One region of the Actinoplanes sp. NPDC026670 genome, then DNA from elsewhere that is predicted to be linked to it. Evidence: riboswitches for the same ligand, from Rfam matches in the RefSeq annotation. Region 1 holds a riboswitch; each other region holds the start of a gene.
The links. Region 1 has a riboswitch for cyclic di-AMP ahead of AB0E94_RS36290 (NlpC/P60 family protein). Riboswitches for the same ligand answer to the same signal wherever they lie in the genome.
Positions count from the first base shown of each region.

Region 1 (11,911 bases):
GGCCAGCGCACACAATGCGGCAACGTGCGACTTCATCCTCGCCGGAGCGATGGCAGGCGCACACGGACGGCACAGCGTGTGCGCCTGTCCCCGTCGGAGCGAAGTAGGCGCACACGATCGGCGAACGTGTGGGCTGGCCGTCGCTGCGGCCCGGCGAACGTGTGGGCTGGCCGTCGCTGCGGCCCGGCGAATGTGTGCGCCGGACATCGCTGCGGCCGGCGGACCCGCTTTCGGCATCGCCTCTGGACGGCCGCCCAAGGTCATCAGGCCTCACGGTGATCTTGCGGAGGTCGCTGAGGATGATGCTGACCAGGACGAATGCAAGACTCACTTCAGCTGTGACCCTGACCTGCAATGTCGATGCGCAAAATGGCGAAACTCGAGGGCGGGACAGGTGTGCCCGAACTCAACAAGACCCCGCTGGCAGTGCGTGGGCAGCCGGCCCGGCGGTCGCGTTTCGGTCCTGCGCCGGGACTGCGTAGCGCGGACCGTCCAGAGCGGGATCGTTGCGGTTGTGGGCAGCGTGGCCGTACCGCAAACGGGTTTGACGCCACGAACGGCGCAGGAGGCGGCCGACGGCGCGGGAGTGAATCGGGGAAGCCGCCGTCAAGGGTCGCAGCGGCCGGCCGAGGCGGCGTCAGGCGGGGGTGGCTTCGCGGCGGGCGGTGTGGCGCCAGCGGAGGATGATCGCGGTGGAGAGGATGAAGCTGAACGCCGCGGGGGCGAGGGTCAGCAGGTTCATGTCGCCGGGGGCAGCCACCGCGGCGCCGATGATGGCGTAGGTGACCGTGGACGGGATGGCGGCGATCGTGGTGCCGAGCAGGTAGCGCTTGCGGCAGACGCTGGTGGCGCCGTAGGCGTAGCCGACCAGGCCGAACGGGGCCAGCGGGAGGAAACGGACCAGCAGGACGGCGGCCAGGCCGCGGCGGTTGAGCCAGCCGTCCAGTCGGGCCAGGCGGCTGCCGGCGCGGGCCTGTAGCGCGCCCCGCCCGGCCCAGCGGCCCGCGTAGTAGGTCGCGACGGCGGCGATCACCGCGGCGGCCAGCGCGGCCGCGCCGCCGGTCACCGCGCCCAGGAGGGCGCCGCAGGTCATCGTGATGAGGGTACGCGGGACCAGCACCGACAACAGCATGCCGCCGAGAACCGCGACCGCCACGACAGCGCTCGGGCCCATCGCCGACAGGGTCTCGGCGATCTCCCGCAGCGGAAGCAGCGCCGAGACGCCGGCCAGGGCGCCCACCCCGGCGGCGAGCAGGGCGAACCGGGTGAAACGACGCTTCCACCCGGTGGTGGGGCCGGCGTGCTCAACTGCCTGAGGGTCCGCGGTGTCGGTGCCCCGCGGGGCGATCAGGTTGTCGGTCATGCAGGCCTACCGCCCCAACTGTCGTCGGTTATGGACAAGGTCTATGAAGAAAGGTCTATGAAGAAGAGGTCATGCCGGGCTCGGTGCGGCGAGCCGTTCGGACCGGAGCCGGTCGGCCCAGGTGTCGTCAAGAGGCGCAAGCCTATCCGCGCCGGTCGCCCATCGCAGTAGCAGATCGGCTATCGCTGGGTTGCGGGCGAGCGCCGGGCCGTGCGAGTAGGTGCCGAGGATCTTGCCGGCCCAGGCGCCCTCGGTCTGGCCGTCGTTGCCGATGCCGGCGGTCACCCGGGCCAGTGGCGCCGCGTGGGCGCCCAGATGCGTACGCCCACCGTGGTTCTCGAAGCCGGTCAGCGCGGGCAGCCCGAGCCGTGGGTCGATCTCGCCGCGCAGCTCACCGACGGCCCGGGTCTCGCCCCGGTCGGAGCTGATGTCCAGCAGCCCCAGCCCGGCGCACTTGGCCCCCTTGGCGAAGAACGAGTGACCGAGCAGTTGGTAACCGGCGCAGATGGAGAGGACCGCGGCGCCCTGGGAGACGGCCTGGTGGAGGCCGCCGTCGGCGAGGAGGCGCTGCGCGGCGAGGGCCTGCGGGCCGTCCTCGCCGCCGCCGATCAGGTAGATGTCGGCGGTGTGCGGCATCCGCTGGTCGGAGCGGACCTCGTAGGTCTCGGCCGGGATGCCGCGGTCGGCGGCCCGGCGGGCGAGGATCAGCATGTTGCCGCGGTCGCCGTAGGTCGAGAGCAGATCAGGGTAGATCCACACGATCCGCAGGGCCTCAGTTGACACGGTCCAACTCCGCTCGGATGTCCTGGAACGCCGTGTAGTTGGCGATCACCTCGAGGCGGCCGGGCGGCACCGACCGCAGCGCCTCGTCGAAAGTCTGTACGTGCCTGAACTGCACCTGGTTCACCTGGAGGCGGACGGCCAGGTCATAGGCCCGGTCGCCGGTGATCAGCACCGGACGGTCCCGCAACGGCGAGAAATCGACGTCGTAGAGCCACGACGTGTCGAGCCCGTCGGGGTCACGCGCGTTGATCGAGAGCAGTGTCGGCGCCTGGTCGGCCATGTCGAAGGCCTCCAGCCAGCTCGCCGGGTTCTTCGCGAGCAGCAGCCGGATGTTGCGGCCGTCCCGGTCGACCTGGGCGTAGCGGCCGGCGATCGACGCGACCCGGGACAGCCGGGGGAGCGCCTCGATCGGCCGGACCCCGAACTCGGCGGCCACGGCCAGCGCGGTGGCCGCGTTGCCGATGTTGACCTTGCCGGGGAGCTGGAGCTTGACCAGGTGCCAGTCACCGCGGGGGTCGATCACGCCCTCGTCCTCGACGACCCACTGTGGGCGCGGGCGGCGCAGCGGGCAGCCGGTGCACCACCAGTCGCCCTGCTGGCGCTCGATCGGGTGGCCGCTCTGCGGGCAGACGAACGAGTCGTCGAGCCAGCGCTGGCCGGCGCTGAACCAGGTGATCTGCGGGCTGCCGGAGGCCGCCCAGACCACCATCGGGTCATCGGAGTTGGCGACCACCCGGATGTCGGGGTGGTCGGCGAGGGCCTTCTTCCACAGCTCGGCCATCATCGCGACCTCTTTGGCCCGGTCGAGCTGGTCGCGGGAGAGGTTGAGCAGCGCCACCACCTTGGGCCGGGTCTGGTCGATGACCTGCGCCAGGTAGTGCTCGTCGACCTCGAGGACCGCGAACGGGGTGTGCCCCTCCTTGGCCAGCGCGGAGGTGTGACCGGTCGGCATGTTGGCGCCGAACGAGTTGGTGGCGACCCGGCCGAGGACGCCGACGGCGGCCGCGGTGAGGCGGGTCGTGGTGGTCTTGCCGTTGGTCCCGGAGACCAGCGCGACGGCGCGGCCGGCCGCGAGGTGGGCCAGCAGGTCGGGGTCGATCTTGAGGCCGATCCAGCCGCCGATCACCGAACCGTCGCCGCGGCCCGCGGCCCTGGAGAGCGCCGCCGCGGTCTTCGACACTGAGGTCGCGACCTTGGCGATGAGAGGCATTCCGTCCGTCACGCCAGCGAGGGTACCGGACTCGAACGTTACGACGCGTTGCCAGACCGTCAAGATCACGGTGTGGCCGGTGTCTTCCCCGGTCCGGGCTTTTCGGACGTCTACCCCGTTGGTGACGGGACTATTTATGTGTTCTGTTTCACCCGTAACCTTCAACCGTGTGTAGCTGTGTCGCTACTTTGCGTGGGCGCATATGTCACGCGGCGGTAACAAAGTGGACACCGACAAGTGTGCCAATCACGGAGGGTGATCACTCCTGCGCCGACGATCATGGGAGGACTCGGGTACCAAGGATCAGCCGGACGCATTCCGCTCGCCGGCCGCACCGGATCGGTTCACGCCGAGCCCTGCCCCGGGCCGGACCGGTGCGACACCGCAGTTGAGTCACACCAGACAAGGCATTCGGGGGCAGGGACGGGGGACCCATGACCGGTCCTTCCCGCGCCACACGGCTCCATCCGTGGCGCACCGGGAGGACCTTGGGGTGAAGCCGCCCACCCGCGGCCGGGCACACCTTCCCGCCCGAACCCGACAGCTAACCTCGCAGGCGTGCCGGAGGGATCTCTCTACCGTGCACGAACACAGTTCGAGCCGGCGCCGCCGCGCGTCCATCGGCACCGGAACCGTCGCACTGTCCCTGGGTCTCTGCCTCTGTGCCGGGCAGCTGATCGCCGCGTCCCCCGCGGCGGCCGCCACGACCCCCGCCGCCACCCAGGTCGCCGCCTCGGCGGTCGTCCCGAAGGTCACCCCTTCGATCTGGGCCAGCAGCGCCCGGAGTCTCAAGTGGGGCTCCACCCTCAAGGTCACCGCCAAGGTGATCGACCCCACCACCCATCAGGTCGCCAAGGGCACCGTGCGCCTCCAGGGCTACAGCAACGGCGCCTGGCGTACCTGGGACACCGAGACCGTCAAGAACGGCGTGGTGACACTCACCGCCAAGCCGACGAAGACGGCCTGGGTCCGGACCGTCTTCACCGGCACCGGCTACAACCAGCGGGGCACCGGCAGCTTCAAGGTGACGGTCAAGGCCAGCGGCGCGAAGGTGCTGGCCGAGGCCAAGGCGCACAAGGGCGCGCTGTACAAGTACGGCGCCTCCGGTCCCAAGCGTTTCGACTGCTCGGGCTTCACCAAGTACGTCTACAAGAAGGCGGCCGGCAAGAGCCTGCCGCACAAGGCGAACTCGCAGCAGAAGTACGGCACCGCGGTCGCCAAGAGCAAGAAGCAGATCGGTGACCTGATCATCTTCCGGAACGGGTCGTACGGGTACCACGCCGGCATCTACGCGGGCAACGGTTACGTCTACGACTCGCCCCACACCGGAGCCCGGGTCGGCAAGCACAAGATCTGGAACAGCAACTACGTCGTGCGCCGCCTGGTCGCCTGACGCAGAGCCGCGCAGCGACGCTGGACGGTTGCGGGCGGTGAGCCGCGCAGCGACGCTAGTCAGTTGCGGGCGGTGAGCCGCGCAGCGACGCTAGTTAGTAAGGAATAGCAGTGACGCCCGTGGGGCGTGACCCGGATCAGGGGTCACGCCCCACGGGCGTCTCCTGTGTCCGGGCGATGTGGACCCCGCGCATCCCTCCACTTTCCTCCCCGGTTGATCCCGGTGGAGTGAGCCCGGCCACGAAATCGGGCGCCGGCCGGCATTTCGACGGGTGTTTTTCGCCCCGAAGGCCTCGATGTCGGAAACAAGACCCTGTTGATCATGGTCACCCCCTCCACTTCGCCCCACCACCTGTGAACTGGGATTACGTCCGTGAGAACGGCTCGTGAGGGTTTGCTTTTGGGTTGCAGGTGGAGGGAAGTGGAGTAGAGTGGGGCGCAGTGGCAGGGCGGAGGAGCGACGCCGGACCTGCCGGCCCGAGTTGACAGGTGATCCGCTCCCTCCGCGATGGAGTGGCCGCCACGGCAAAGGGGTGGGGGCCGATGTTTCTCGGCACACACACCCCGCGCCTGGACGAGAAGGGCCGGCTGATCCTCCCGGCGAAGTTCCGTGATGAGCTGGCGGGAGGTGTCGTGATCACGAAGGGGCAGGAGCGCTGTCTTTACGTGTTCCCGATGCCGGAGTTCCAGCGCATCGCCAGCCAGCTGCGTGAGGCGCCGGTGACGAACAAGGCGGCCCGGGCGTACAGCCGGGTCTTCTTCGCGAGCGCCCACGACGAGGTTCCCGACAAGCAGGGCCGGGTGACGATTCCGGCCCATTTGCGGGAGTATGCCAGTCTTGGTCGGGATCTCGTGGTGATCGGTGCGAGCACCCGGGTCGAGGTCTGGGACAAGCAGGCCTGGGATGACTACCTCTCGGCGAGCGAGGAAGAGTTCGCCGACATCGAGGAGGGGGTGCTGCCCGGCGGACTGTAGGCGTGGCACTCGGACGGCCGGCTGGTTCGGCCCGGACGCCACTGCCGCCGTAACGCGAGATCTCCAGCCGCTCCCGCTCCTGGCGCCTCTTCCCCGGCGCCAGGCGCGTGTCCGGGCCGGTTCGCCGGCAACGGACATGAGAGCGGATGGGGATCTGGCGGTACGGACGGGCGACCGGGCCGGGCAGCAACTGGCAACTGAATGAGTGAGACGCGAGCGGGCACGGCAATGGGGGTCGACATGGGGGAGCCGCGGGGCACGCATGTGCCGGTGCTGCTCGAGCGCTGCCTCGAGTTGCTGGATCCCGCCCTCACGTTGCCGGGCGCCGTCCACGTCGACTTCACGCTGGGTCTGGGCGGGCACGCCGAGGCGGTCCTCGAGCGGTATCCGGATGTGGTCCTGATCGGACTCGACCGGGACACCGAGGCTCTGTCGCACGCCCGGCACCGGCTGATCCGTTTCGGCGATCGCACGCACCTGGTCCACGCCGTCTACGACGAGCTGCCGCGGGTTCTCGGCGAGCTGGGGATCCCGGCGATCCACAGTGGGCTCTTCGACCTCGGGGTCTCGTCGTTGCAGCTGGACGAGGCGGATCGCGGGTTCGCGTATGCGCAGGACGCGCCTCTGGACATGCGGATGGACCAGTCCCGCGGGATCACCGCGGAGGAGGTCGTCAACACGTACGAGCCGGGTGATCTGGTGCGAATTCTGCGGCAGTACGCCGAGGAGAAGTTCGCGCCGCGGATCGTCTCGTCGATCGTGCGGGAGCGGGCGAAGGGGCGGATCACCTCCACGGCCCGGCTGGCCGAGCTGGTGAAGGAGGCCATCCCGGCCGCCGCGCGGCGAACGGGTGGAAATCCCGCAAAAAGGACATTCCAGGCACTACGCATTGAGGTGAACAGGGAGCTGGAGGCGCTCGAAGGAGCGGTTCCGGCGGCTTTGGACGCGTTGGCGCCTAAGGGGCGCCTTGTGGTGATGAGTTATCAATCACTGGAGGACAGGATCGTCAAGCGCGAGCTCGCCGCGAGGTCGCGCAGCACCGGGCCGGTCGACCTTCCGGTCGAGCTTCCCGGTACCGGTCCGAGCCTGCGGCTGCTGACCCGGGGGTCGGAGCTGCCCAGTGAGGCGGAGGTGGCGGCGAACCCGAGGGCAGCCTCGGTGAAGCTGCGCGCGGTGGAACGGATCGACGAGCAGGAGCAGGCGAGCAAGTTTGAGAAGGCGTTCGGCGCCGGCCGCGAGCGGCCCCGAATGTCTACAACGCGTGGGGGACGAGGGCGGATACGCCCGGGGGCGAATGTAGAGGGGGAGGGACGAGCATGAGCGAGCGATCCGAAGCGCCGCGGTCGGGGGGCCGATCGGCGCAGCCGCGCACCACGCGCCGGAGCAGCCGCGATGCCGAGACCACGAGGACTGGCGCGCGGGGGGCGCGCCGGACCGAACCGGCCGACACGCGCCGGTCAGGGATCCGGAGCCGGGGGGCTCAGGATCCGGCCGCGACGAAGGATCCGGTCGCGCCGATCGACGGCGCCACCGCGCTGTCGATCGAGGTGACCGGCGACCCGGCGCCGCTCCCGGGCCGGATGCGGCTCTGGGTGGCGCCGCCGCTGCCGGTCCGGGCGCCGCGCGCCGCCTTCGCCACGGCGGTCATCGCCGTGGTGCTGGTCGGTGTGGTCGGCATCCTGCTGGTCAACACGGCGACCGTGGAGCAGTCGTTCCGCCTGGACGCCCTGCGCAACGAGAAGACCGCGCTCGACCAGCGGCAGCACGACCTGGAACGGCAGATCGTCGACGCGTCCGGGCCGGGCAAGCTGCACGCCGCCGCGCGCCGTCTGGGCCTGGTCCGCGCCGCCGAGCCGGCGGTCATCTGGCTGCCCAACGGCGAGATCGTCGGGATGCCGGTGCCCGGCAAGGGCCCGACCGCGCCGACCACCGACGACGGCCTGCGTGAGTCCGCCGCGCCGTCCGCCGCGGCCGAGCGGTAGGCCGGCATGTCGCCGCGAGCCGACGACGAGACACCGCGCCGGGGCACTTCACCCCGGCGCGGTTCGTCGCGTGACCTGCCGGGTGAGGAGCCGGAGGAGACTCCGCGCGACAACCGGCGTGGCCGGTCCAGCATCGGGGAGGCGCGCGCCTACACCCCGCGCGGGCGGACCGTGGCCGAGCGCGGCCGGCTGCCCCGGGACGGCGGACGCAACGCCGACCCGTTCCGGCCGGCGCTCCAGGTGCTCGACGGCGGCGAGAGCGGGCAGCGCTCCCGCTCCCGTGGCCGGGTCGCCGAGCCGCAGCCCAAGCCCCGGGAGGAGCCCAAGCCCCGTAAGCCCAGGGAGGAGCCCAAGCCCCGTAAGCCCAGGGAGGAGCCCAAGCCCCGGGAGCAGGCGCCCAAGGCCAGGACCAGGACGCGGGAGCCGGAGCGGCCCCGGGAAAGAGAGCGCCGCCGCCCCGAGACCAGGCCCCGGCGGCCGGTCCCGGCAGAGCCGCCCAAGCTCGCCAACAGCACCCGGCGGCTGCGGCTGGGCACCGTCCTGGCGCTCTCCCTGTTCGTCACCATCGGCGTACGGCTGGTGGTGCTCCAGGTCGCGACCTCCCCCGAGGAGGCCGCCAGCCTGCTGGAGCTGCGCGAGAACCGGCTGAGCAGCGTCACGCTCCCGGCCCCGCGGGGCAGCATCCTGGACCGCAACGGCAACGTCCTGGCGCACAGCGTCGAGGCGCGGTACGTCTACGCCGACCCGGAGAACGAGGGCCTGCAGGAGGACGTCGCCGGCACCGCCGCGAAACTGGCGCCGCTGCTGGGCGTACCCCAGTCCGAGCTGTTCGAGAAGATGCAGCGCAAGCAGGTCCTCGGTCAGTGGACGAAGTTCCGCTACCTGGACCGTGGTGTCGACCTGTCGATCGCCGACCGGATCGACGCCCTGAACCTGGACGGCATCTACACGCACTCCGACGAGCGGCGTGACGTGCCGGGCGGCGACCTCGCGTCGAACCTGATCGGGTTCACCGGCGAGGAGGGGCGCGGCCTGGAGGGCCTGGAGGCGCGCTACGACGACCTGCTGCACGGCACCGACGGCAAACGGGTTTTCGAGGTCGGCACGGGCAAGCTGAACAAGCCGATCCCGGGCGGGTTCCAGCAGGACGTCGAGGCCCGGCCGGGCAACTCGCTCCAGCTCACCATCGACCAGGACCTCCAGTTCCAGGTGCAGCGGATCCTGGACGCGGCGGGCAAGAAGAAGAACGCGCGGGTCGGCGGCGCGGTGGTGCTCGACGCCCGTACCGGCGAGGTGCTGGCCCAGGCCAGCTATCCGTTCTACAACGCGGCGAAGCCGAACGCGGTGGACCCGATCGAGCGGATCGACATGCCGAGCAGCGTCGTCACCGACCCGGGGTCGAGCCACAAGGCGTTCATCTTCGGCGCGGCCCTCCAGGAGGGCCTGGTCCAGCCGGACGAGCTGATCACGATCAGCCCGGCGATCAAGAAGGGTGACACCCCCTTCAGGGACACTCACCCGCAGGACAAGGGCACCCGGATGACCCTGCCGGGGTTGCTCGCCTTCTCCTCGAACGTGGGAACCATCCTGCTCGCCGACCGGCTCGGCCCGGACAAGGTCTACGAGTACCAGCAGAAGTTCGGCCTGGGCAAGTCGACCGGCGAAGGCATGCCGGCCGAGGCCGAGGGCGACCTGCTGGAGGTGGCCGACTGGAGCGGCTCGTCGTACGGCTCGGTGCCGATCGGGCACAGCGTGTCGGCCACGCTGATCCAGATGGCGGCCGGGTACGGCGCGATCGCCAACGACGGCGTCTACATCCAGCCGCACCTGATCAAGGGCACCATCTCCGGGGAGGACGGCGCCGAGACCCCGGCCGCCGCCCCGTCCACGCACCGGGTGCTGGACACCGAGGTGGCCCAGGAGCTGCGCCTGATGATGGAGGCGGTGACCACCGTCGAGCACGCCACCGGTCTCGCGGCGCAGGTGCCCGGTTACCGGGTGGCGGGCAAGACCGGCACCGGCAAGCTACTCGTCAACGGGCAGTACACCAGCAACAACGCCAGCTCGTTCGTCGGCATGGCCCCGGCCGAGAACCCGCGGTACGTGATCGCGGTGTCGATGGACGTCAGCAGCGGCGGTGGCGGTGACGTGGCGGCCCCGGCGTTCAGCGAGATGATGTCGTACGTCCTGCAGCAGAACCACGTGCCGCCGTCCGGCAGCAAGGCTCCCGATTTCAAGATCAAGGAATGACGCGGGTCGCATGGCGTTGACGACGAGCCGTCGGAGACGGGGTAGGGTCTGACGCCGTGTCCGGCATTCCACGTCCCGAGACCGTGGAGCCGTGCCTGCTGGCGCGGCTCGCGGATCTGTTACCGGCCGATCTGACCGGCGGTGACGTCCCGGTCACCGGCATCACACACAGTAGCCGGGAGGTGCGCCCCGGTGATCTCTACGCGGCGCTGCCCGGCGCCAACCGGCACGGCGCCGAGTTCGTGGCGGACGCCGCGCGCTCCGGCGCGGTGGCCGTCCTGACCGACCCGGCGGGCCGCGAGGCGGCGGTCGCCGCGGGCCTCCCGGTGCTGGTCGTCGACGACCCGCGGGCGGTGCTCGGCGCGGCCTCGGCAGCGATCTACCGGGAGCCGTCGCGACGGCTCACCATGATCGGCATCACCGGGACGGCCGGCAAGACCTCCACGTCCTACCTGGTCGAGGCGGGTCTGCGGGCCGCCGGCAAGGTGACCGGGCTGGTCGGCACGGTGGAGACCCGGCTCGGCGACCTGGTGGTCAAGAGCGTGCGGACCACCCCGGAGGCCACCGATCTCCAGGCGATCCTGGCCACCGGCGTCGAGCGCGGCGTCGAGGCGGTGGTCATGGAGGTCTCCAGCCACGCGCTGGTGATGGGCCGGGCCGGTGGCATCCGGTTCGCGGCCGGCGGTTACACCAACTTCGGCCAGGACCACCTCGACTTCCACCCGACCTCGGAGGACTACTTCGAGGCCAAGGCCCGGCTCTTCGACGGCCGGTCGGCGGCCGAAGTGCTCAACCTCGACGACCCGGCGCTGCGCCCGCTGTTCAAGCCGTCGACGATCACCTACTCGGCGGCCGGCGACCAGGCGGCGACCTGGTGGGCCTCCGACGTGCGCCCGTCCGATTTCGGTCAGCTCTTCACCGCGCACGGCCCGGACGGCCGGACCGTGCGGACCGGCGTGACCCTGCCCGGCCTGCACAACGTCTCGAACGCCCTGCTGGCGCTCGCCCTGCTGGTCGCGGTGGGCGTGGACGCCCAGGTCGCGGGCGACGGCATCGCCGCCTGCCGCGGCGTCCCGGGCCGTCTGGAGCTGGTCGAGGCGCCCGGCGAGATCCTCGGCGTGGTCGATTACGCCCACAAACCCAACGCGATCGTCGCGGCGCTCACCGCGCTGCGCGGGCTCGCCACCGCGCGCGGCGGGCGGCTGATCTGCGTGATCGGCGCCGGCGGCGACCGGGACCAGGGCAAACGGCCGCTGATGGGCGCGGCCGCCGCGGAGGGGTCCGACTTGGTGATCATCACCGATGACAACCCCAGGACCGAAGACCCGGCATTTGTACGGTCAGCCGTGCGCTCTGGCGCGGAGGACGCGTCCACGCCCGCCAAAATCATCGAAGTCGCAGGACGGCGCTCAGCCATCGCCGAGGCGGTGCGCCTGGCCTCCGCCGGTGACGTGATCGCGGTGCTGGGCAAGGGCAACGAACTCGGCCAGGAGGTGAACGGCGAGGTGCTGCCGTTCGACGACCGTATCGAGCTGGCCACCGCTCTGGAGGCGCGCGCATGATCGACCTGACCCTGGCGGAGATCGCCGAGATCACCGGTGGCCGGGTCGTCGGCGATCCGTCGGTGCTCGTCACCGGCGACGTCGAGTACGACTCCCGCAAGATCGGCCCGGGCGGCCTGTTCCTGGCGTTCGCCGGGGAGAAGGTCGACGGCCACGACTTCGCGGCGGCCGCCGTCGAGCGGGGCGCCGCCGCGGTGCTCGGCTCCCGGGACACCGGCGTGCCGGGTGTCGTCGTCGAGGACCCGCTGGCCGCGGTGGCCGCCCTGGCCCGGGCCGTGGTCGCCCGGCTGCACGACCTCACCGTGATCGGGCTGACCGGCTCGTCCGGCAAGACCACCACCAAGGACTACATCGGGCAGCTGCTGTCCCGGCTCGGTCCCACGGTGGCGCTGCC
Region 1 is NZ_JBEZXU010000049.1:36,736-48,646, reverse strand. Features, by position in the region: gene AB0E94_RS36305 (VTT domain-containing protein) at 638-1,363, opposite strand; gene AB0E94_RS36300 (glutamine amidotransferase) at 1,433-2,146, opposite strand; gene AB0E94_RS36295 (MurT ligase domain-containing protein) at 2,136-3,356, opposite strand; cyclic di-AMP (ydaO/yuaA leader) riboswitch at 3,743-3,930, shown strand; gene AB0E94_RS36290 (NlpC/P60 family protein) at 3,937-4,749, shown strand; gene mraZ (division/cell wall cluster transcriptional repressor MraZ) at 5,292-5,723, shown strand; gene rsmH (16S rRNA (cytosine(1402)-N(4))-methyltransferase RsmH) at 5,952-7,043, shown strand; gene AB0E94_RS36275 (hypothetical protein) at 7,040-7,705, shown strand; gene AB0E94_RS36270 (penicillin-binding transpeptidase domain-containing protein) at 7,712-9,955, shown strand; gene AB0E94_RS36265 (UDP-N-acetylmuramoyl-L-alanyl-D-glutamate--2,6-diaminopimelate ligase) at 10,012-11,517, shown strand; gene murF (UDP-N-acetylmuramoyl-tripeptide--D-alanyl-D-alanine ligase) at 11,514-11,911, shown strand, end outside.

Region 2 (11,911 bases), on a different contig from region 1:
CTCCCTGCGCGAGGCCATGGAGTTGCGGTCGGCGGGCATCACGGCGCCGATCCTGATGTGGCTGTACGCCCCCTTCGAGACCCTGGACGAGGCGGTGCTCGCCGACATCGACGTGTCGGTCTCGTCGACGACCGGGCTGGCGATGCTGGCCCGGGCGGCGGAGCGCACCGGCCGGGTCGCGGCCGTGCATCTGAAGGCGGACACCGGCCTGTCCCGCGGCGGCGCCACCGAGGCGGAGTGGCCGGACGTGCTGGCCACCGCCGTGAAACTGCGCGATGCCGGGCTGATCGAGATCCGGGCCGTCTGGTCACATCTGGCCCATGCCGAGGACCCGGCCGACCCGGGTCTGCGGCGGCAGTTGGAGGCGTTCGACCAGGCGCGGGCCGCGGCCCGCGAGGCGGGCGTCGCGGCGCCGCTGACGCATCTGGCCAACTCGGCCGCCGTTCTTCAACTGCCCGAGACCCACTTCGATCTGGTACGGCCGGGCATCGCTCTCTACGGCGCCGAGCCGATCCCGGGCCGGGTGTTCGGGCTGCGTCCCGCGATGACCCTGGAGTCCACGGTCATCCTGACCAAACGGGTCGGGCCGGGCACCGGGGTGTCCTACGGCCCCGAGTTCGTCACCGACCGGGAGACGACGCTGGCCCTGGTGCCGGCCGGCTACGCCGACGGGGTGCCGCGGATCACCGGCAACCGGGCGTCGGTCGCGATCGGCGGGGTCCGCTGCCCGATCGTGGGCCGGGTGGCGATGGACCAGGTGGTGGTCGACGCCGGTGACCACCCGGTGGTGCCGGGCGACCGCGTGGTGATCTTCGGTGCCGGTGAGGGCGGCGAGCCGACGGTCAGCGAGTGGGCCGGCTGGGCGGGCACGAACGCGCACGAGATCCTGACCGGCATCGGGACACGGGTGCCCCGGGTCCACTACTCGGTCGAGTCGAACGACACCTCGACCCGCAACCCGTCGCGGCCGGTGGAGTGCGCCGAGATGACCCCGTCGTGAGCTCGGGTGATCGCCCGCACGATGGCCAGGCCGAGCCCGGCGCCGCCGCTGTGGTCGATCCTCGTGCCGGACAGTCTGCGGAACGGTTCGAAGAGCCCGACCACGGCATCGGGTGGCACGTCGTCGCCGGTGTTGGCGATCGACAGGGCGGGTCGTGCGCCCACCTCGACGGTGATCGTGCCGCCGGGCCGGTTGTACTTGATCGCGTTCTGCACCAGGTTGTTGACCAGGCGTTCGAGTAAGACCCGTTCACCGCGGACGGTTCGGTCGGCGAGTCGCCGGGTGATCGTCACACCTGCTTCGGCCGCCCGCGCCTCGTAGTCGTCGAGGACCGTGCCGACGACCGTGTCCAGGCGCACCGGCACCCGCGCGGCCAGACCCCGGTCGCATTCGCTGAGCACGAGCAGTCCCTCGATGAGGCGTTCGTTGCGCTCGTTGGTGGCCAGCAACTGCGCCGCGACCAGGTCCAGTTTGTCCGGTGTGGTGGCCCGGCCGAGACCGACCTCGATCAGCGTGCGCTGCACCGCGAGCGGGGTGCGCAACTCGTGCGCCGCGTTGGCCGCGAAGTGCCGCTGCGCCTCGTAACCGGTGACGATCCGGTCCATCATCGCGTCGATCGCCCGGGACAGATCGGCGACCTCGTCCCAGCCGTCACCGGCGTTGATGCGGTACCCGAGGTTCTGCGGCCCGACGCTGGCGATGGCCGGGACCAGCCGGCGGAACGGGTCGAGGGCCCAGCGCGCGCCGGCCCGCCCCGCGACCACCAGCACCGCCGTTCCGACGGTGAGCGCGAGCAGCACCTGCCAGCCCTGATGGTCGGCGATCGAGCGGCAGATCACGCCGCGGTCCTCGGCCTGGCCGCAGATCAGCGTGCCGGCCATGCGCAGCCAGGAGTGCAGTGGTTGCAGCAGGGTGGGCGCGGCGACGCCGGCCAGGAAGGCGAGCCCGCCGATCAGCAGCACACGCCGGCTCGGCGCGAGCACACGTCACCGCCCCAGCCGGTAACCCACGCGCGGCACGGTGTGGATGACGGCCGGTTCGCCGAGCTTCTTGCGCAACGTCATGATCGTCACGCGGACCGAGTTGGTGAACGGGTCGGCGTTCTCGTCCCAGGCCTGTTCGAGCAGTTCCTCGGCACTGACCACCTGTCCACCGGCGCGCAGCAGCACGCGCAGCACGGCGAACTCCTTGGGGGTCAGGGTGAGCGTCAGCCCGTCCCGGGAGGCGAAGTGCCGGATCGTGTCGAGGACCACGCCGTCCTGCTCCAGCACCGGTTTCAGCCGGGCCGTGGAACGCCGGGCCAGCGCCTGCACCCGGGCCACCAGCTCGGCGAAGGCGAACGGCTTGGTCATGTAGTCGTCGGCGCCGAGCCCGAGGCCCTCCACCCGGTCCCGGATCCCGGCCGCGGCGGTGAGCAGCAGCAGCCGGGTGTCCAGCCCGGAGTCCACCACCCGGGTGCACACCTCGTCGCCGGTGATGCCCGGCATGTCACGATCCAGGATCGCGACGTCGTATCGGTGCACGCTCATCTTCTCCAACGCGCTGTCACCGTCGTAGACCACGTCGACGGCCATGGCGAACTGGCGTAAGCCGTCAGCCACCGTGTCCGCGAGTATCCGTTCGTCGTCAGCCACCAGTACGCGCACGCTCTGTTACCTCCCCCGCCTATCGTCGCCGATCCGGCAGCCACGATAACTTCACGGGCGAAATCAGCGGAATCTCCGCCCGCCGGGTGTCGAACGCCCCTCCTCCTTTTCTTGACTCGTTCCAGAAAAGCAGGGCAGACTGCGAGCCGACTCTCATCGCTCGCTACCCGGAGGATTTCGTGGCAGACGAACTCGCCGCAGCTCAAGGAAAGTGCCCCGTCGCGCACGGCGGCTCCGGCTCGCACGGCGGCCGGGCCAACCGGGACTGGTGGCCGAACCAGCTCGACCTCGGCGTTCTGCACGCCAACTCCCCGGCTGGCAACCCGAACGGCGGCGACTTCGACTACGCCGCGGCCTTCAACGCCCTCGACCTGGCCGCTGTGAAGGCGGACATCGACGCGCTGCTGACCGACTCGCAGGACTGGTGGCCGGCCGACTTCGGCCACTACGGCCCGCTGTTCATCCGGATGGCGTGGCACAGCGCCGGCACCTACCGGACCTTCGACGGCCGCGGCGGTGGCGGCTCCGGTCAGCAGCGCTTCGCGCCGCTGAACAGCTGGCCGGACAACGGCAACCTGGACAAGGCCCGGCTGCTGCTCTGGCCGGTGAAGAAGAAGTACGGCAAGAACATCTCGTGGGCCGACCTGATGATCCTGGCCGGCAACGTGGCCCTGGAGAGCATGGGCTTCGAGACCTTCGGCTTCGGCGGCGGCCGCCCCGACGTCTGGGAGCCCGAGGAGGTCAACTGGGGCACCGAGGACGTCTGGCTGGACGACAGGCGCTACAGCGGCGACCGTGAGCTGGCCAAGCCGCTCGGCGCCGTGCAGATGGGCCTCATCTACGTCAACCCGGAGGGCCCGAACGGCAACCCGGACCCGCTGGCCTCGGCCCGGGACATCCGGGACACGTTCGGCCGGATGGGCATGAACGACGAGGAGACCGTGGCGCTGATCGCCGGCGGCCACACCTTCGGCAAGACCCACGGCGCCGGCCCGGCCGAGAACGTCGGCCCCGAGCCCGAGGCCGCCCCGATCGAGGCACAGGGTCAGGGCTGGAAGAGCAGCTTCGGCACCGGTGTCGGCGCCGACGCGATCACCAGTGGTCTGGAGGTCACCTGGACCTACCACCCGACCCGCTGGGACAACGAGTTCTTCCACATCCTTTTCGCGTACGACTGGGAGCTCACCCAGTCGCCGGCCGGCGCGCACCAGTGGCGCCCGAAGAACGGCGCGGGCTCGGACCTGGTGCCGCACGCGTTCGACGCCGGCAAGCGCCAGGAGCCGCGGATGCTGACCTCGGACCTGGCGCTGCGTTTCGACCCGGTCTACGGGCCGATCTCGAAGCGGTTCCACGACGACCCGGAGGCGTTCGGCAAGGCCTTCGCCAAGGCGTGGTTCAAGCTGACCCACCGTGACATGGGCCCGATCGCCCGCTACCTCGGCCCGGAGGTTCCGTCCGAGCCGCTGATCTGGCAGGACCCGCTGCCCGCGGTCGACCACGAGCTGGTCGGCCCGGCCGACGTCGCCGCGCTCAAGGCCACCGTGCTGGCCTCCGGCCTGTCGGTCGCCGAGCTGGTCGCGACCGCGTGGGCGTCGGCCTCGACGTTCCGTGGCACCGACAAGCGCGGTGGCGCGAACGGCGCCCGCATCCGGTTCGCCCCGCAGAACCAGTGGGAGGTCAACGACCCGGCCCAGCTCGCCAAGGTGCTCGGCGTGCTGGAGGGCGTGAAGGCCGAGTTCGACGCGGCCGGTGGCGCGAAGATCTCCCTCGCCGACCTGATCGTGCTGGCCGGTTCGGCCGCCGTGGAGAAGGCCGCGAAGGACGCCGGTTTCGACGTCGAGGTGCCGTTCACCCCGGGTCGTACCGACGCGACCGAGGAACAGACCGACGCCGAGTCGTTCGCGGTGCTGGAGCCCACCCACGACGGCTTCCGCAACTACCTCGCCAAGGGCCACAACCGTCCCACCGAGGCGCTGCTGGTCGACCGCGCGCAGCTGCTCACCCTCACCGCGCCGGAGCTGACCGTGCTGGTCGGCGGCCTGCGTGTGCTGGGCGCCAACACGGCCGGCTCGAAGGACGGTGTCTTCACCGAGACGCCGGGCGTGCTGACCAACGACTTCTTCGTCAACCTGCTCGACTTCGGCACCACCTGGTCGGCCACCGACTCCGACGGCGAGGCCTTCGAGGGCCGCGACCGCCGGACCGGCGAGGTCAAGTGGACCGCCACCCGGGCCGACCTGATCTTCGGGTCGAACTCGGTGCTGCGCGCCCAGGCCGAGGTGTACGGCAGCGACGACGCCAAGGAGAAGCTGGTCACCGACTTCGTCCAGGCGTGGGTCAAGGTCGCGAACCTGGACCGTTTCGACCTGGCCTGATCGTCAGGTGGTTTCCCGGCGGGCCCGGGTCGGCCGTACCGACCCGGGCTTCGCCTGCTGGTACCCTCAGCAACGTCGGGCTCGTAGCTCAGTGGATAGAGCAACCGCCTCCTAAGCGGTAGGTCGCGCGTTCAAGTCGCGCCGGGCCCACTCTCAGACCTTCAACCGCTGCCCCACCCGCAGCCGGTGCGGGCTGCTCAGCACATCCGAGTTCGCACGGTAAAGCGCACGCCACCCGCCCTTGACGTCGTGCCGGGCCGCGATCCGCGCCAGCGTGTCGCCACGCCGTACCACGTAGCTTCCGGTCGTCCGATGCACCTTCCGTACGCTGCCACGCGACGCCGCCGTGTAGGCGTGCCGCCGGCCGCACGTCGGCCACGCGCCGATGCCCTGCCCGCGTACCACCCGTTCGGCGATCCGGATCTGCTCGGACTTGGAAGCCCGGTTCGCGGTGTCCGCGTACTTCGTGCCGCCGTAGGCGCGCCACGTGCTCCGGCTGAACTGGAGTCCCCCGTAGTAACCGTTTCCGGTGTTGATGCTCCAGTTGCCCCCGGATTCGCAGTGCGCGATCGCCTCCCAGTTGATGTCGGCGTGCGCGGGCCCGGCGAGGGCGACGCTTCCGGCGAGTCCGACGGCCATCATGCCGACCGCGCGTTGGAGTTGTTTTCCGATCTGAGCCATGAGCTTGTCCTCCACGCCTACGAGGTCAGCTGTCGGGTTCGGGCAGAGGTGCCCGGCCGCGTTCGCGGCTTCACCCCGAGGCGCCGTAGCGCCGAGGAACTCTTGGGTCCCCCGCTCCATGCCTTTGGTTCGTCGAACCGTGGTCGGCGGCTGGACTCGGCGTTCCGACCACGGTGCCCGCTCTGTTTCGGGCTGCCGATTCGCCGCGCTGCTGGTTGGTTATGCGACACGCGGCAATGGAGTTGTAAGTCACAAATTAGCCGCTTTGATCTTCCTTTGTGTGGCTAACGTGCTGAATTCGGCGTGGCGCAACAGGTGCGGAACCCTCCACCGAGGGTGCACAATCCTCAGCCATGGGCGAGGACATGAACGATCAACAGCGCGAGTTCGACGTGATCGTCTACGGTGCCTCGGGTTTCGTCGGTGTGTTGGTGGCGCGATACCTCGCCGAGCACGCTCCAGCGGGCGCACGGCTCGCGCTGGGCGGCCGTTCCGCGGCGAAACTGGAGGGTCTCGGTCTGGACTGGCCCGTCGTCGTCGCCGACGCGAACGACGCGGAAGCCCTGACCACGATGGCCGGCCGCACCAGAGTCGTGATCACCACGGTCGGGCCGTATGCGAAGTACGGCAAGCCACTCGCCCGTGCATGCGCCGAAACCGGCACGGACTACGTGGACCTCACCGGTGAGGTGCTCTTCGCCCGGGACAGCATCGACGAGAACCACGAGACGGCAAAGCGCACCGGCGCACGGATCGTCCACTCGTGTGGCTTCGATTCGATTCCGTCCGATATCGGAGTGCACGTCCTGCACGAACAGATCAGCCGGGACGGCGCCGGCGAACTCACCGACACGACGCTCGTGGTGACCAGCATGCGCGCCGGGATCAGCGGCGGCACCATCGACTCGATGCGGCACCAGGTCGACGTGATGAAGAAGGACACCCGGCTGCGCAAGGTCGGCGCCAGCCCGTACTCGCTGAGCCCGGACCGGCAGGCCGAGCCCGACCTGGGCCGTCAGCCCGACATGCTCACCCTCCCCGGGTCCGAGGTGGACTCCAGCATCCGCGGGCACCTCGCGCCGTTCGTGATGGCGTCCTACAACACCCGCGTCGTCCGGCGCAGCAACGCGCTGCGCGGCTGGGCCTACGGCCGCACGTTCCGGTACCGCGAGGTCCTGCGGGTGAAGAGCAAAGTCGCCGCCACGGTCGTCAAGTCCGGCATGAACGCGCTGGTCATCGGCTTCGCGGTGCCGCCACTGCGATTCGTCCTGGACCGTTTCCTGCCCGCCCCCGGCGCCGGGCCGAGCGAGGACACGCAGCGCAACGGCCACTTCACCATGGACCTTTTCACCACCACCACGTCCGGGGCGCGCTATCGCGCGAGGGTCAAGGCGAAAGGCGATCCCGGGTACGCCGCAACCGCGGTCATGCTCGGCGAATCGGCTCTCGCGCTCGCCTTCGACACCGAGGCGCTGCCGCAGGTCGGGGGCGGTGTGCTCACCCCGGCGACCGCGATCGGTGACGCCCTGGTCGAACGCCTGCGCAACGCCGGATTCGAGATCACCGTTCAGCGCCTCTGAGACATGGTGCGATTCTGCACCGCGAAATGGTGTCCGTGATCCGACCGGTGGACGGTAAGGAATCGTTCACGGCTTTCCTCTCGATCGCCACTAGCACCAAAGGTGGTCTTACCGGCACGATTGGACAGGTGACCGTCAGCCCATTGCCCTACCCGCTGAGGTTGACGGGGACCGGCGTCATCCTTCGGGAATGGCGGTGGGAGGACGTCGACGAGCTGGTCGCGCTCCTCGACGAACCGGGCATCGCCCGCTGGACGCTGATGCCGTCGCCGTTCGACATGGAGGCCGGCCTCGCCTATCTACGCCGGGCCCAGCAGGGCCGAATCGGCGGCAGCCGGATCCAGCTCGCGATCACCACCGACGGCGGGCCGCCACTCGGTGAGGTGCTGCTCTTCAACGTCCGCTCCGAGGCGCACGAGGCCGAGCTCGGCTACCTGGTCGGCCTCCCCTTTCGGCGGCGCGGACTCGCCTCAGCGGCGTTGTCCCTGCTCACCGGCTATGCGGTCGACACGCTGGGGCTGCGCCGGCTGCTGCTGCGCATCGACCGGGGAAACACCGCCAGCACGTCGGTGGCCCGCCGCTGCGGCTATCGTCCGGCGGCTGAGCCGCCCATTCAGCAGGACGGGCCGTACGGGCCGGCCACGCTGGACACCTGGGAGTTCGTGGAGAACCGCTCCGGGCCACAGGACGATCGCCGGAAAAATGTCGCAGCCCGGCGGTACGGTCGGCGCTGAGGGAGGTGCTGATGATCGACGTGGATCGTGAGCGCGTCATGGCGTACCGGATCGCTGCTCAAGGCCTGGCCGATCGCTCCGGTGACCGGCCCGCCGACCTGCCCGTGCTGGATCTCGGTGTCCAGGAGTACACACCTGACTCCACCCGGATCGCCTTGGCCGCCCGCACCGACGCCGAGCTTGGCGATGATCGGCTGATCACCGTGTGGGCCGCCCGCGGCGCCCCGCATCTGCACCGCCGCGCCGACCTGCCCGCCCTGGTCGAGCAGCTGTGGCCGGTCGGTGACGACGACGCCGCGGCTCGGATCAGGAGCGGCCAGATCCCCGACGCGGCCGGGCTCGGGGTGGCCGCGTTCACCGCCACGGCCTCGGCCTTCCGGGAGGTGGTCACCGCCCCGATGCCGCGCGGCGAGGCCAGCACCGGCGTCAGCCGTTTGGTCCCGGCCGAGTTGACCTACGACTGCAGGTCCTGCGCGGCCCGGCACATCTCCGGCGGTGTGTGGCAACATGCCGGGCTGGCCGGTGGTGTCGAGGTGCTGTCCCGCGGCAAGGACGCGATGCTCGGCCCGATCCCGGATGCTCCGGCGATCCCGGCCGCCAACCGGGGCATTGATCGGCTGATCGAGGCTTATCTGCGGTTTCTCGGCCCGGCCGGGCCGGGTGAGGTGGCGAAATATCTGGGCAGCACCACCACCGCGATCAAGGCGGTGTGGCCGTCCGACAGGCTCACCGAGGTCCGGGTGGAGGGGCGGCGCGCCTGGCTCCCCTCGGCAGCCGGATCGCCCTCACCTGCCGGATCGCCATCGCCCGCCGGATCGTCATCGGCGGCCGAGCTTTCCTCTACGGCTGGGCCTTTCTCGACGGCCGGGCTTTCCTCTACGGCCGGGCCCTTCTCGGCTACCGGGCCGTTCTCGGCGGCCGAGCTTCTTGAGTCGGCGCCGATGCCGCGTGGGGTGCGCTGGTTGCCCCCGATGGACCCGTTGCTCCAGGCCCGTGACCGTGACCTGCTGGTTCCCGGGCGGGATCGGCAGAAGGAGGTCTGGCGGATCCTCGGCAATCCCGGGGCGCTGCTTGTCGACGGCGAGATCGCCGGGGTGTGGCGGGCCCGGATGGCCGGGCGCAAACGGGTGGATCTCACGGTGACCACGTTCGGCAAGCTGACAGGCGCGCAGGTCGCGCTGGTCGAGGAGGAGGCGGCGCAGGTGGCGAGGGCACGAGGCGTGGCGGAGGCACGGGTGATCCACGAGTGACCACGATCGGGTTCCTGCACACGGCCGAGGTGCACGTCGCGACGTTCCGGGGTCTCTTCACCGAGCTGGCGCCACCGGGCCTGACCGATCTGCACCTGGTCGACGAGTCGTTGCTGGCCGACGCCCGCCGGACCGGTTCGGCGCCGGGGCTGGCCGGGCGACTCCGCGAGCTGGCCACCGCCGGCGCCGACCTCATCGTCTGCACCTGCTCGACGATCGGCGCCGACGCGGAGGCCACCGACGTGCCCCTGCCCCTACCGCCTCTCACCCAGCCGCCCTCCCCCAGCACGCACCCCGCCCAACCGGCAACACTCCCCACGCACCCGGCCCACCCGGCGACGGTTCCCACGCACCATGACCAGCCGGTAACGCTTCCCATTCACCCTGACCAGTCGGCGGCTCTTCCCATTCACCCTGACCAGCCAGCGACACTCCCCACGCACCCTGACCAGCCAGCGACACTCCCCATTCGCCATGACCAGCCGACGGCTGGGACCGTGCCTGTGATGCGGCTCGATCGGCCGATGGCTGAGGCTGCGGTCGCGGCCGGCGAGCGGATCGTCGTGATCGCCACCGTGGAGTCCACTCTGGAGCCGACGGTCGCCCTGATCCGTGCGACCGCCGAGTCGGCCGGGCGGCGAGTCACCGTCGTCACCTCGCCATGCCTGGCCGCGTGGCAGCACTTCGAGGCCGGTGACATCGCCACCTACGACAAGGCGATCGCCGCGCACGTCCGAGCCGTCGCCGGGGACGCCGACGCGATCGTGCTCGCCCAGGCGGGTATGGCCGGGGCGGCCGCGCTACTGCCCGACCTACCGGTGCTGACCAGCCCACGCGCCGCCGTCAAGGCCGCCCTTCTCCGGGCCGGTTCGCTGCGTTAGAGCGCTTCAACGTCGGCGTGCCCGCCGATCTTGTGGACTTCGGGCACACCTTTGAAGCTTCTTCAAGGCTTTCGCCGTGTCCGCAGTCGATCCCTCTGCCCTGCGATGGTTTCGCGCCGGGCCCTCGGACTGTCGCACCGATCACGCCGGACCGGAACACCAGGCCGGGACACCGGACCGGGACACCAGGCCGGTACACCAGGCCGGAAAATCCTGCTCGCCGACGATTCGGCCCGCCCAGTCTCGTAGATCTTGCACGGTTCTCCACCTTCGCAGCGATCTTGCACGGTTCTTCACGTCTGGGTGCGGTTTGTCGTGCAAGGTCCACCGTGCCGGAGCGACCTTGCAGCTTTCTTCCTGTCGGGATGCGGAAAAGGCTGCAAGATCGGCGCGAGGTTGAAGATTCGTGCAAGATCCGCGAACGGCGAACGGCGAACGGCGAACGGCGAACCACGAACGGCGAACCACGAACCACGAACCACGAACCACGAACCACGAACCACGAACCACGAACCACGAACCACGGACAGCGAACCACGAACCGCGGACGGCGAACCACGAACCACGGACAGCGAACAGCGAACAGCGGACGGCGGACCGCAAACGGCGTGGCGTGGCGTCAAGCAAGGTCGGGCGGTCGAGCGAGGAAGCCGGTGACGCTCCGGCATGAGCGCCACCGGCCGGTCCTCGCAGGCTGACTTCAGAAGTCGAGTTCGCCGCCGTAGTCACGGGTGTGGTCGCGGTAGACGGTGTGATAGTGGATCTGGTCGTTGTAGACCACCCCGGTCTGGCAGATGAATTCGACCCACACGCTAGGCCCGTCGATCCGGACATAGTCACCGTGCGTGTCGAGCGCGGTTCCACCGGACAGTGCCACGAAGGTCTGGTCCAGCTCCTTCTCGTAGACCTTCAGGAGCTGCCGGGTGGTGGCGTCGTCAGCGTTCGCCACCCACGGCTTGATCGCGGCCAGCACCAGCTTCTTCTGCTTCGGCGTGAGGCCCTTGACCGCGATGCCGACCTTCGCCTCCGGGAACCGCCCGGCCGACCAGCACGTCACCGAACGACTGGTCCAATGTGACCGCAGCCAGCCGCTTCTCGGTGAAAATGGCGGCCATCGCGGTCTTCTGCGCCTTCATCGACTCGACCGTGGCGCCGGAGTCGTCGGTGTAGCTGATCGGCTCGACCCCGATGAAGAACGGGCTGGCGCTGACCGCCCGCCCCTTCGTGTAGGTGAGGTGCGTGGCCAGGTGGTGACCGCCGAAGTCGAGCTGCCAGGTGCCGTCGACGGACGGCGTACCGAGGAAGGCAAGATAGTAGTAACCGCTACCGTAAGTGAGCGTCATGCCGCCCCCACCGGCTGGCGGGCCGCCGGCGGAGCCGGACGGCGCCGGGGCTGCGGCGATCGTGACGGCACCGCGCCACCGGGTCTTCAGTTTCACGCATTTCTCCCTTGCGATGAGGCCTCCGCCGATTCGCAACAATATTGTTGACAAACCCGGAGAAGGGGCACAAGGGATCCGGGCGAGGCCAAAGGAGATCGACAGGTTCCTCAGTGCGGACACACAAAGAAGGGCCGCGGCATGGCCACCGCGGCCCTTCTCCTTTAACCCCCCGGATAAGGTCATCGGCGCAGCGGCGACCAGGTTGTAGACAATCACGGCAGGCTCGTGCCGGGTGGAGCCGAGCCGGCCGGAAGGGGGAAGCGCCGTCAATCTAGGAGCGCTCCCAAATCCCTGTCAAACGCGAGAACAGCTCTGAAAAATT
Region 2 is NZ_JBEZXU010000025.1:96,178-108,088, forward strand. Features, by position in the region: gene alr (alanine racemase) at 1-1,000, shown strand, start outside; gene AB0E94_RS24525 (ATP-binding protein) at 922-1,983, opposite strand; gene AB0E94_RS24530 (response regulator transcription factor) at 1,987-2,646, opposite strand; gene katG (catalase/peroxidase HPI) at 2,826-5,021, shown strand; tRNA gene AB0E94_RS24540 (tRNA-Arg) at 5,099-5,171, shown strand; gene AB0E94_RS24545 (transglycosylase family protein) at 5,175-5,702, opposite strand; cyclic di-AMP (ydaO/yuaA leader) riboswitch at 5,702-5,847, opposite strand; gene AB0E94_RS24550 (saccharopine dehydrogenase NADP-binding domain-containing protein) at 6,056-7,282, shown strand; gene AB0E94_RS24555 (GNAT family N-acetyltransferase) at 7,411-8,016, shown strand; gene AB0E94_RS24560 (crosslink repair DNA glycosylase YcaQ family protein) at 8,028-9,266, shown strand; gene AB0E94_RS24565 (hypothetical protein) at 9,263-10,147, shown strand; gene AB0E94_RS24570 (DUF3500 domain-containing protein) at 10,848-11,120, opposite strand; gene AB0E94_RS24575 (DUF3500 domain-containing protein) at 11,083-11,805, opposite strand.
Region 2: it holds a riboswitch for cyclic di-AMP, as region 1 does, so the genes downstream of both, AB0E94_RS24545 (transglycosylase family protein) here and AB0E94_RS36290 (NlpC/P60 family protein) in region 1, are expected to answer to the same signal.

Region 3 (6,759 bases), on a different contig from region 1:
TTCCGCGGGCGCACCGCCACCGGCCGCACCGCCTGCGGGCGCGCCGCCGCCGAGGGCGCGGGCCATGAGCTGCTGCGCTGAAGCGTGGCCGGGCTCGCGGGCCAGGATCTGAGCGGCGTGCCCGATCGCCTCCGGACCCCGGCCGGCCGCGACCAGAAGCTCGGCCAGGTGCAGCCGGAGCGTCAGGTCGTCAGGCCGTGCCTCGACGGCGGCCACCAGACTGTTGATCAAGGCATCGCTCATGAGAAGCGATTATGCCCGCGGTCCGCTCTCCCCCGGCCGGGCCGTCCGGCCGACATTCCCCACATACGCCGCCGAGCTGCGCTTTTCCCCGCGCGCCCGGGTGATCGCGGTGTGCTTCCGCCTGCCGGATTCGACGCCGCCGGTTACGATTCGCCAGCGCACGTCCACGCCGGACCTTTCGTGCCGCCGTGCCGTAACCGCCCCTCCGAACGTTGGTGCAGTTGGCGCCGACGTCCGGAACGGCCGCCGGCGTCTTCGGCGCCGGCGTCGGGGACGGCCGTCGGTGCGGTTGGCGCCGACGTCCAGGACGGGCGCCGGTGCTGTAGTCGAGGACGGGCGTTGTGCTGTAGTCAGGGACGCCGGGAAGCGAGGTAGGGATGCCGATCACTCCCGCAGACATCCACAACGTGGACTTCAAGAAGCCGCCGATCGGCAAGCGCGGCTACGACGAGGAGGAGGTCGATGCCCTCCTCGAGGAAGCGAGCCAGGAGATGCTGCGCCTGCTCGACGAGAACGGGGCGCTGACCGCCCGGCTGCGTGATGCCGGCGGCGGGATGAACGGGGGCGGCCCGGCCGATCCGGCGGCGCTCACCGCCGAGGTGGCCGAGCTGGCCGCCCATCTCCAGTTCATGCGGGAGGGCCTGGCCCGGGCCGAGCACGAGGCCCGGGAGATGCAGGTCCAGCTGGAGCGGGCGCACGACGAGGTGCGGTCGGCGGCCCAGCCCCGGCCGGGCGGGGTGGTCGACGACCGGGTGCTGCGGATGGCCCACCGGACCGCCGACGAGCACGTCCGGGACGCCCAGCGCGAGTCGGACGATCTGCTGGTCAGCGCGCGGGCCCAGGCCGATCAGCTGACCGGGGACGCGATCCGGACGGCGGACACCATCGAGTCCGACGCCCGGCGGCAGCACGCCGAGGCGCTGGACGAGGTGGCCCGCGACCGGGCCGCCATGGTCGCCGAGATCGAGCGGCTGGACGAGCTGGCCCAGGACTACCGGTCGGCGCTGGGCGACCACGTGGTCCGGCAGCTGCACGACCTGGAGGGCGGCACGCCCGCCCTGCCGCAGGCCTGACCGTCACTCTTCGCAGAACGCGGTCACTCTTAACGCGGTCACCCTTTGAAGAACGCGGTCACGTCGGCGGCGAACAGGTCGGGGACCTCCAGGGCGGCGAAGTGGCCGCCCCGGGGGAACTCGGTCCAGTGCACGATGTTCGCCCGCTGCTCGGCCAGCGGCCGGACCGACTGCACGATGTCGCCGGGCAGCACCGCGACGCCCAGCGGGACCCGGTTGGTCTCCTGCGCGGTGGTCTCCTTGACGATCCGGGCGGCCGAACCGGCGGTCCGGAACAGCCAGTGGTGCGCGATGTTCGCCACGATCCGGTCGTCGGGGACCGGGGTGGCCGGGTCGGCCCAGGTGTCGAACTTCTCGCCCAGGAAGGCGAGCAACCCGGCCGGTGAGTCGTTGAGCGCGTAGGCCGGGGTCTGCGGGGTCGCCGCGAACAGGATCTGGTGCGGGTGCCGGTTGGCGGCCAGCCGCATCGTCTTCGCGAGCCGCTCCTGGTCGTCCGGGCCCAGACCGTCCGGGGCGCCGGGGGTGGGCAGGTAGTTGACGTGCACCCCGACCACATTGTCCGGGGCGACGGCGGCGAGCGTGCGGGCGACGCCGGAGCCCCAGTCACCGCCCTGTGCGCCGTACCGGGGGTAGCCGAGGCGGGACATCAGCCCGGCCCAGGCCGTGGCGATCCGGGTGACGCCCCAGGGCCGGGTGGTCGGGCCGGACAGCCCGAACCCGGGCATCGCCGGGACGACCAGGTGGAAGTGCTCGCTGAGGGGGCCCACCACGTCCAGGAACTCCACGGTGGAGCCGGGCCAGCCGTGCGTCAGGATCAGCGGCAGGGCGTGCGGGTCGGCCGAACGGACGTGGAAGAAGTGCACCCGGTCACCGTGGATCTCGATGACCTGCTGGGGCAGCGCGTTGAGCTCGGCCTCGTGGGCCCGCCAGTCGAACTTCAGCCAGTGGCCGGCGAGCGCCCGGACCCGGTCGACGGTGATGCCGTAGTCGTCAGGGGCGGCGTCCGGCCAGCGGGTACGGGTGAGGCGGTCGGCCAGGTCGTCGAGGTCGGCCTGCGGGACGGCGATCCGGAAATCGTTCATGCGAATAACGTTAGTCGCACTAACGTTAGCCGGTCCAATGTTATCGTCGTCACGTGGATCATCTGCCGAGCTGGCTGCTCTCCCAGGCCGCGGCGCACGCGCACCGGCTCGTCGCCGACGGGTTCGCCGGCGTGGGCGCCAAGGGTTACCACTACCGGCTGCTGTCCTCGCTGGACGCGGACGGGCCGGCCAGTCAGGCGGCGCTCGGGCGGCGCACCCGGATCTACCTGAGCGACCTCGTGGGGGCGCTCAACGAACTGGAGGCGGCGGGTTACGTGCGGCGGTCGCCGGACCCGGCGGACAAGCGCCGCAACGTCGTCGCGGTCACGCCGGCCGGGCGGGACCGGGCGGCCGAGCTGACCGAACGCGTGACGGCCATCCAGGAGGAGCTGACAGCCGCGCTCTCACCGGCGGAAACGGAACAGCTCACCGGCCTCTTGCGTCGATTGGTCGCGCACCACGACCGTACCGAATGAAGAAAGGCCGCCGTCAGAAGCAGACGGCGACCTTTCCGCAGGGGTTTCTAAGCAGGCCGGCGATAGCCGGCGATCGGGCCCCGGTCGATCGTAGCCATCCGCACGTAGTCGCCCGTGTGCGGAGCGTGGACCACCATGCCGCCACCGATGTAGATCGAGACATGGTGCACGTCGGAGTAGTAGAAGACCAGGTCACCCGGTTGCAGCTCACTGCGGCTGACCGACTTGGTGGAACTCCACTGATCCTTCGTGTAGTGCTCGAGATGCACGCCGACCGCAGCCCACGCCGCCTGCGTCAGACCCGAGCAGTCGTAGCTGTTCGGGCCGTCCGAGCCGAAGACGTAGGGCTTCCCGATCAGGTCACACGCCCGCTGGGCGGCCCGGCCACCCTTGTCGTTCGTGTAGTCGACCGGGCACGGGCCGGTACGCAGCGGCCCGTCGTCGGCGTTCGCACTGCCGTAGGCCGCGATCCGGAGCTTCTGGAGCTTCGTGATCTCCTTCTCGATGGCGACCTTCTTCGTCCCGAGATCCTTGTCGCGAACCTCGATCTCGGACTCGAGCTGGTCGACCTTGGCCTTGTCGGCGGCGTACTTGTCGCGGAGTTTCGAGACCTCCGCGATCGACGCCTTCCGGTTGAACGCGAGCTGGTCGAGAAGCGTGAGCTTGTCCACCATGCCCGTCGGCGAGCCGGTCAGGATCATCGCGTTCGCGATGTTCGGCGAGCCCTGCATGTACGCGTCGACGGCGAGGCCCCGCACCTGCACCATCGCGGCGTCCACCTGCTTCTGCAGCGGAGCCAGCGTCTTAGCCAGGTCCGACTGCTGCTTGCGGAGCTTGACCAGCTTGGTGTGGGTGCCGTTGTAGTCCTCGATGACCGGCTCGAGCTGATTCCACTCGTCGTCGATCTGCTTCTCGATCTGCGCCGGAGTGGGGTCGGCATGAGCGACGGTCGGACCCGTGACCAGGATTCCGGCCGCGACGGCCGCGCACATCAGGATGCGCATGAGGCCGGCACGACGCGCGCCAATCCGTTTCACGCTGGTGCGTTGTCCTTTCTTCCCGTTCAGCCGCCGACCGGGTTAGCTGACGGGTTCGGGCGGGAAGTCTGCCCGGCCGCGTCGCCGCGGCTTCACCCCAGGTGCTCGGTTCCCCGGTTCACGCCCGGCCTCTCGGTCGCGCGCGATTAGGCGGTGGTCCGCCAGATCGGCCGGGTGGCCGATGGGGGGCTGGGCGAACCGGGGACCACCGTACTCGGATCAAGACGGCAAATGAAGGTCGCACAGCCCGCCGAACTGTACGCACAGCCGGCGACACGGAGGGTGGCCTAAAACGGCCAGCTGTGCAGGGCACGCGCCAGCCAGGGCACCACCACGATCACTGTGGGTAGTACCAGCAGGCCGGCGGCGGCGGTCACCCCCGCCGCGGTGAGCACTGTCGAGCTTCGATCCGGACCGTCCAGACGGGCCAGCCGGCGCCGCCGGGATTCACCCTCCGGGTCGGCGGTCACCTCCTCCGCAAGGGGGACGGCGTCGATTAGCCGGGCCAGCGCGGCCCGCAACGGCGGCGATCCGGTCCGGCGGCGGGCCGCGTCGTCGGCCACCATCTCCAGCAGCAGATGTACGGCGTCGAGCGGCGCCTTCGACCGCAGCGGCCCCGGCACCGCCCGGTAGAACGCGGTGAACGACTCCATCACCAGCTCGTGCCGGTGCCGCAGGTGCGCCCGCTCGTGGGCCAGCACCGCGTCCACCTGGTCCCGGTCCAGGGTCTGGAGCACCCCGTCGCTGAGCACCACCCGCGGCTCCCGGCCGGGCACGCAATAGGCCAGCGGCAGCGCCCCGTCGAGCACCCGGACCTCCTCGCCGCCCAGGTCCTCGTGGCGCTCGACCCGGTCCAGCAGGTCGACGAGCATCCGGTGCCGGGCGCGGCGGGCACGGGCCCGGGAGCTCACCCGGACCAGCGAGACGATCAGCCGGATCACGATGGTCGCGGCCACCGCCAGGGAGAAGAGCAACGCGGCCACCGTCTCGGGATGGCGGGCTCCCGCGGCGCGAGCGACCTCTTCGGGCGCGGCCAGGACCACCCCGAGCGCACACAGTACGGCGGTGAGCGTCTGTGACTGCCAGAGCAGGACGCCGGCGACCGGGGCGCGATCGGTCCACCGCGCGCCCGCCAGGAGTCTCGGCGCCAGCAGCGAGAGCGTCAGCCCGAGGGCGCCGAGCAGGAGGGCGGTCACCGCTCGATGTTACGGGCCTTCTCGATCGCCGCCGTCAGCGCTTCGGGCGGCAGCTGCCCGACGAAGTAGGCCAGGGCGGCGTCCATGTCGGGGGTGGCGCTGAGCGCGTCGAGCATCACGCCGGCGGTCATCTCCTCGCGGGTCTGCGCCGGGGCGTACTTGTAGGCGCGGTCGGTACGCTGCTGGACGACGAGACCCTTCTTGGCCAGCCGGTCGAGCACGGTCATCACCGTCGTGTACGCCAGATCGCGCTCCCGGCTCAGCAGGTCGTGCACCTGCCGGACGGTGAGCGGCTCGCCCGCGTCCCACAACTTCGTCATGACCTCGCGCTCGAGGTCGTTCCTCGCCATGTGAGCCACTCTACTTCAACGCGTCGTACTACACGTCGTAGTATCTACTACGAATCGTCGTAGAGAGGCTGCCATGGACGTGCTCGACCTGACCCGACTCCAGTTCGCGGTCGTGACGATCTACCACTACCTCTTCGTGCCGGTGTCGATCTCGCTCGCGTCGGCGGCCGCCGGATTCCAGATCGCCTGGATCCGCACGGCCAACGAGAAGTACCTGCACCTCACGAAGTTCACCGGCAAGCTGCTGATCGTCACGTTCGCGGTCGGGGTGGTCACCGGGCTGGTCCAGGAGTTCCAGTTCGGGCTCGGGTGGAGCGCGTTCGCCAGGTTCTACGGCGACGTCTTCGGGCCGACCCTGGCCATCGAGGGGATGCTCGCGTTCTTCCTCGAGGCCACGTTCCTGGCTCTGTGGTACTTCGGCTGGGACCGGCTGCCCCGCTGGCTGCACACCGCCACGATCGTGGTGGTCGCGGTCGGGACGCTGCTGTCGGCGTACATCATCCTGGCCGCCAACTCGTTCATGCAGAACCCGGTCGCCTACGCCCTCGACCCGGACACCGGGCGGGCCCACCTGACCAGCTTCACCGAGCTGCTCACCAACGAGGTGGTGCTGGCGGCGTTCCCGCACACCATGGGCGGGGCGGCGATGGCCGGCGGCGGGCTGCTGATGGCGATCGGGATCTGGCGGGTCTCCGCGGACGCCGCCTACCGCACCCTCTCCCGGGCCGGGGCGTGGATGCTGCTGCTCGGCGGGGCGGTCACCGCGATCAGCGGCGACCACCTGGGCAAAGTCATGACGGCCGTGCAGCCGATGAAGATGGCCGCCGCCGAAGCCCTCTACGAGACGACCACGTCGGCGCCGTTCTCGGTCTTCGCGATCGGGGAGCTCGGGCACGACCGGCCGTTCTTCAGCATCGAGATCCCGGGGCTGCTGTCCTTCCTCGGCACCGGGTCGTTCGGCGGGACCGTGCAGGGCATCGACGATCTCCAAGCGCTCTACACCGCCCAGTACGGGCCGGGCAGCTACGTGCCGATGATCCCGGTGGCGTTCTGGACGTTCCGGCTGATGATCGGGGCCGGTGTGCTCGGGATGGCGCTTGCGGCGTACCACCTCTGGTCTTCATGGTCTTTCCAACGCCGTGTGCCGCTGCTGCCGGAGTTTCTGCAGCCCGGGCGGGGAACGCCCGGCTGGCTGCGCCGGTTCGTGCTGCTCGCGCCGCTGCTGCCGGCCGCCGCCAACACGTTCGGCTGGGTGTTCACCGAGACCGCCCGGCAGCCGTGGCTCGCGTTCGGCATCTCCAA
Region 3 is NZ_JBEZXU010000141.1:714-7,472, reverse strand. Features, by position in the region: partial or broken gene AB0E94_RS52270 (tetratricopeptide repeat protein) at 1-243, opposite strand, end outside; gene AB0E94_RS52265 (DivIVA domain-containing protein) at 621-1,316, shown strand; gene AB0E94_RS52260 (epoxide hydrolase family protein) at 1,355-2,398, opposite strand; gene AB0E94_RS52255 (MarR family winged helix-turn-helix transcriptional regulator) at 2,452-2,874, shown strand; gene AB0E94_RS52250 (NlpC/P60 family protein) at 2,922-3,878, opposite strand; cyclic di-AMP (ydaO/yuaA leader) riboswitch at 3,928-4,074, opposite strand; gene AB0E94_RS52245 (M56 family metallopeptidase) at 4,199-5,107, opposite strand; gene AB0E94_RS52240 (BlaI/MecI/CopY family transcriptional regulator) at 5,104-5,457, opposite strand; gene AB0E94_RS52235 (cytochrome ubiquinol oxidase subunit I) at 5,531-6,759, shown strand, end outside.
Region 3: it holds a riboswitch for cyclic di-AMP, as region 1 does, so the genes downstream of both, AB0E94_RS52250 (NlpC/P60 family protein) here and AB0E94_RS36290 (NlpC/P60 family protein) in region 1, are expected to answer to the same signal.